2 regions of the Porcipelethomonas ammoniilytica genome follow, and region 2 is predicted to be linked to the other one. Evidence: a T-box and tRNA genes for the amino acid it is inferred to sense, from the RefSeq annotation. Region 2 holds a T-box; the other holds one or more tRNA genes.
The links. The T-box of region 2 lies ahead of tyrS (tyrosine--tRNA ligase). A T-box ahead of a tRNA ligase gene usually reads a tRNA of that ligase, here a tRNA-Tyr.
Positions count from the first base shown of each region.

Region 1: it has a tRNA-Tyr gene. The T-box ahead of tyrS (tyrosine--tRNA ligase) is inferred to sense a tRNA for this amino acid. The anticodon was not compared.

Region 1 covers NZ_JAOQKH010000004.1:108,060-110,451, reverse strand. Annotated here, with positions in the region: gene OCV67_RS04700 (hypothetical protein) at 1-458, opposite strand, end outside; gene OCV67_RS04695 (YcxB family protein) at 461-982, opposite strand; tRNA gene OCV67_RS04690 (tRNA-Tyr) at 1,110-1,194, opposite strand; tRNA gene OCV67_RS04685 (tRNA-Thr) at 1,228-1,303, opposite strand; tRNA gene OCV67_RS04680 (tRNA-Pro) at 1,438-1,514, opposite strand; tRNA gene OCV67_RS04675 (tRNA-Gly) at 1,780-1,855, opposite strand; tRNA gene OCV67_RS04670 (tRNA-Phe) at 1,941-2,016, opposite strand; tRNA gene OCV67_RS04665 (tRNA-Asp) at 2,028-2,104, opposite strand; tRNA gene OCV67_RS04660 (tRNA-Val) at 2,111-2,186, opposite strand; gene OCV67_RS04655 (ABC transporter ATP-binding protein) at 2,357-2,392, opposite strand, start outside.
Region 2 covers NZ_JAOQKH010000001.1:267,471-269,862, reverse strand. Annotated here, with positions in the region: gene OCV67_RS01235 (NAD(+) synthase) at 1-399, shown strand, start outside; gene pyrE (orotate phosphoribosyltransferase) at 444-1,094, shown strand; T-box leader at 1,149-1,364, shown strand; gene tyrS (tyrosine--tRNA ligase) at 1,418-2,392, shown strand, end outside.

The sequences.
Region 1 (2,392 bases), on a different contig from region 2:
GCACTTCCTTCAATTATTTCAGATTTTCTGATTGAATTATAAACTGGTTTTGAATATTTCCATAAAAAATATTGTTCATTTTCCACTGCTTTGCTAACTATTTTCCAATCAAATTTAATTGATGACGAATAACCTGTTCCTTGTAAATCAGAAAATATACCTTCATCTTTAAATGTAAAAATATGCTCATCATATAATCTTACTCTTTCTGATGTTCTTAAAATAGATTCATATTTAATAACTTCTGATACAAGAAGAAGTGTAGCAAATAAACCGCCTATAACAAAGAGATTTAGTAAAAAAATTTGATTTTTAATATAAAGAAATAATGAAGATATAGCAAATATTACTAATAAAAAAGTATATAAAATCTGTGAATATTTTCTTGATTTTTCAAAAGTTTTATATATCTCTTTTATATCATGTGTATCTCTATAAGAACATTTAGCCTTAACCATAATTACCCCTTAACTCTGTTAACGAACCTGTTTCCCATTTCTCTAGAAACAATGTTTCTTATATCCTCTGCGGTACCCTGAGAAATGCCGTTTTTTTTAAGAATATAAGCCTCATTTCTCTTTATATGAATGAAAAAGTACTTTTCAGTTTCAGTAAATTTAAAAATATCACGGTAATTTTTTCTGATATCAAAAAAACCGTCAGAATTTTCAATAGAAATTCCCATACTTTTTTCATTTAAGGTATATTTAATGGGTGCATTTCCATACTTTTTCTTAAAATTTTTATATGTAAGGCGTGGATTTACTATAAACATATACACATAAACAAAAACGCACCATATAATACCTGCAATTGAAATTTTAAGATTTCTTCCGGAATTACCTGTACACAAAGAAATTACCAGCAAAACAACCATAGCGGCAATAAAAATCCCAAGCATTATTTTAACAGAGGACAAACCGCTTTTGTTCAGCTGTCTGATATCCTCAAAATCTATTGTATTTTCAGCTTTAATTGTCATAGATCCTCCTGATTACAAGTTTTTAATCTTATTGCCCTAAAATAATCAACATGTTCAGTACATTTTGTTTAATCAGCGTTTTTTTTACTGCATAAAAAATGTCCTGCATAAAAATGCAGGACAAATTTGGTGGGAGAAGATGGATTCGAACCATCGAAGCTGAAAGCAACAGATTTACAGTCTGCCCCCTTTGGCCACTCGGGAATTCTCCCATAAAAATTCAGCCGACTATTGCCGACAGAATCTGGAGCTGGTGGACGGACTCGAACCCCCGACCTGCTGATTACAAATCAGCTGCTCTACCAACTGAGCTACACCAGCATCTTAACAATGCTTATAAATTATAACATACTTTTTTAGGTTTGTCAAGTACTTTTTTTAGAATTTTGTAAACTTTTAATTATTCACAAGCCAACTTAAATCTAAATAATATTTCTTGCAGTACTCAAGAAATATGGTCGAGGCGACAGGACTTGAACCTGCGGCATCTTGGTCCCAAACCAAGCACTCTACCAAACTGAGTTACGCCTCGAAGCCTTGACTTTCTTCACTGTTTTAAACAGCTTTATTATTATACACAGTTTTTGTACAAATGTCAATACCTTTTTTATTTTTCGTCAAAATATACAGTTTTTCCACTTTGTTTTGGTAGTTATGTTTAATTTTTTCTGAATTTATTTTTTATGATAAATAAGCTTTTTTTATTTTATTACAAAAATTCTAAATCTTATAAATAAAAAATCCTAAGGCTTTTGCCTTAGGATTGATTGTACGCCAAGAATATTTCCCCAGCGAAATGGAGCGGATTACGAGGCTCGAACTCGCTACCTCCACCTTGGCAAGGTGGCGCTCTACCAGATGAGCTAAATCCGCATATAAAGAATATGAAATACGTCAAAAAGGACAAATGAGAACAATAAAAATCCAACTGAAATTTTTATTTACATCATATTCTTTATGGTGCCTCCGGACGGAATCGAACCATCGACACGGGGATTTTCAGTCCCCTGCTCTACCGACTGAGCTACAGAGGCATTTGCCATATTGGCGACCTGGATGGGAGTCGAACCCACGACCTCTAGCGTGACAGGCTAGCGTTCTAACCAACTGAACTACCAGGCCATTAAGTGGTGGGAACAATAGGGCTCGAACCTATGACCCTCTGCTTGTAAGGCAGATGCTCTCCCAGCTGAGCTATGCTCCCACTTTTTATCGCTGTCCCTCAGCGACTTAATTATTTTACTACAAATTCCGTCAAATGTCAATAGGTTTTTCAAAAAAAATTCATGTTTGTTAAACATAAACAAATTTATTTCGAATTTATAGTCAAAATATATACAACACTAATAAGGCTTATAAATAAAGAAACGCCCTTTATTTCTTTTTATTATATTTTTCAAAGGCTTCCTT
Region 2 (2,392 bases):
GAATTAAAAAACACTCTATATGACATTTTGGATACCCCGGTAAGTCCTGAATTGCTTCCGCCTGATGAAAATGGTATTATTTCTCAAAAAACTGAAGATCTGGTAGGACCTTATGAATTACATGATTTTTTTCTTTATTACATGGTCAGATTCGGGTTTTCACCTGAAAAAATATTTAGAATCGCTCTTTTGGCATTTAAGGGACAATACGATGAAAATACCATATTAAAATGGGAAAAAATATTTTATAAACGTTTCTTTTCACAGCAATTTAAACGTTCTTGTCTTCCGGATGGTCCAAAGATAGGAAGCGTTGCCTTATCGCCCAGAAGTGATTTCAGAATGCCAAGTGACGCATCAGTTAATGTTTGGCTGTCAGAACTTGAAAATATTAATTAATACGGTAATTACCGTATTAATTATACATAAATGGAGGACTAAATATGAATTACAAAGAAAGCTTTATTAAATTTATGGTAGAAAGCGGAGTTCTTACTTTTGGCGATTTTACTCTTAAAAGCGGAAGAAAAGCTCCGTATTTTGTAAATACCGGAAACTATAACACCGGTGCGCAGCTGGCACGTCTTGGAGAATATTATGCTCAATGTATTAAAGAAAATAATGTTCAGGTTGATACACTTTTTGGACCTGCATATAAGGGTATTCCCCTTGCAACTGCATGCAGTATTGCTTTGTTTAATAAATACGGTATTGATGTAAATTATGCTTTTGACAGAAAAGAAGCTAAAGACCATGGTGAAGGCGGCGTCATTGTTGGACGTAAAATGGAAGATGGTGAAAAAATCGCAATAATTGAAGATGTAATTACCGCAGGCACTGCTATAAGAACTGTTTTACCCCTTCTTAAAGAACAAGCTGATGTGGATATTACAGCATTAATAATTTCGGTTGACAGAATGGAAAAAGGAAAGGGCGAATTATCGGCAGTTCAGGAAGTTAAGAAGGATTTTGGTATAAATGTATACTCTATTGTTACAATGGAAGATATCATTGACGCTATAAAAAATGATATAATTCCGGGTAAAGAATATCTTGATAAAATGATAGAATATAGAAATATATACGGTGTCTGAGTAAAAAATATTTTTTGTTATCTTGACAATATCTGTTTTATATGCTAACATAATAAAAAAGTAATGATGGGAATAGTAGTCTTTATCTATGATTTTCAGAGAATCCTTGGTTGGTGAAAAAGGATATTCATAAACTGACGAATACGCCCCTGAACTGATAATCTGAAATAAAAGTAGGATTATTCGGGTACGCCCGTTAAAGCGTTTTAAGGTCGGGTTTTTATTCGATAAACTGAGGTGGTACCACGGTAAAAAATTATCGTCCTCTGATGAGTATATGCTCATTGGAGGACTTATTTTATTATTGAAAGGATTTAGAAAAAATGACATTATTTGAAGAACTTAAAAGAAGAGGTCTTTTAGCGCAGCTTACTGACGAAGACGAAATCAAAGAACTTATAAACAATGGAAAAGCAACATTCTATATTGGTTTTGATCCTACTGCCGATTCTCTTCATGTTGGACATTTTATGGCTCTGTGCCTTATGAAAAGACTTCAAATGGCAGGAAATAAACCTATCGCTCTTCTTGGAGGCGGTACTGCAATGATAGGTGATCCGTCAGGAAAAACTGATATGAGAAAAATGATGACAAAAGAAACAATAAATCATAACGTTGAATGTTTTAAAAAACAAATGAGCAGATTTATTGACTTTTCAGACGGAAAGGCTTTAGTTGTAAATAACGGTGACTGGCTTCTTGATCTAAATTATGTTGATATTTTGCGTGAAGTTGGAGCACATTTTAGTGTTAATAAAATGCTTACATTTGAGTGTTATAAGCAAAGAATGGAAAGAGGTCTTACTTTCCTTGAATTTAATTATATGATTATGCAAAGCTATGACTTTTATAAGCTCTATACAGATTACGGTTGTAATATGCAGTTCGGCGGTGACGATCAGTGGGCTAATATGCTTGGCGGAACGGAGCTTATCAGAAAGAAACTTGGTAAGGACGCCTATGCAATGACTATTACTCTTCTGCTTAATTCTGAAGGTAAAAAAATGGGTAAAACAGAAAAAGGCGCTGTATGGCTTGATCCTGAAAAAACTTCACCTTATGATTTCTTCCAGTACTGGAGAAATGTTGATGACAACGATGTTATTAAGTGTCTTAAAATGCTGACCTTTGTACCTATTGAAGAAATTGAAAATATGGAAAGAACAATGAAAGGTGCAGAGCTTAATAAGGCTAAAGAAATATTGGCTTATGAGTTGACCAAATTAGTCCATGGCAGCGAAGAAGCCGATAAGTGTATTAAAGCCGCAAGAGATGTTTTTTCCGGTGCAGGAAACAGT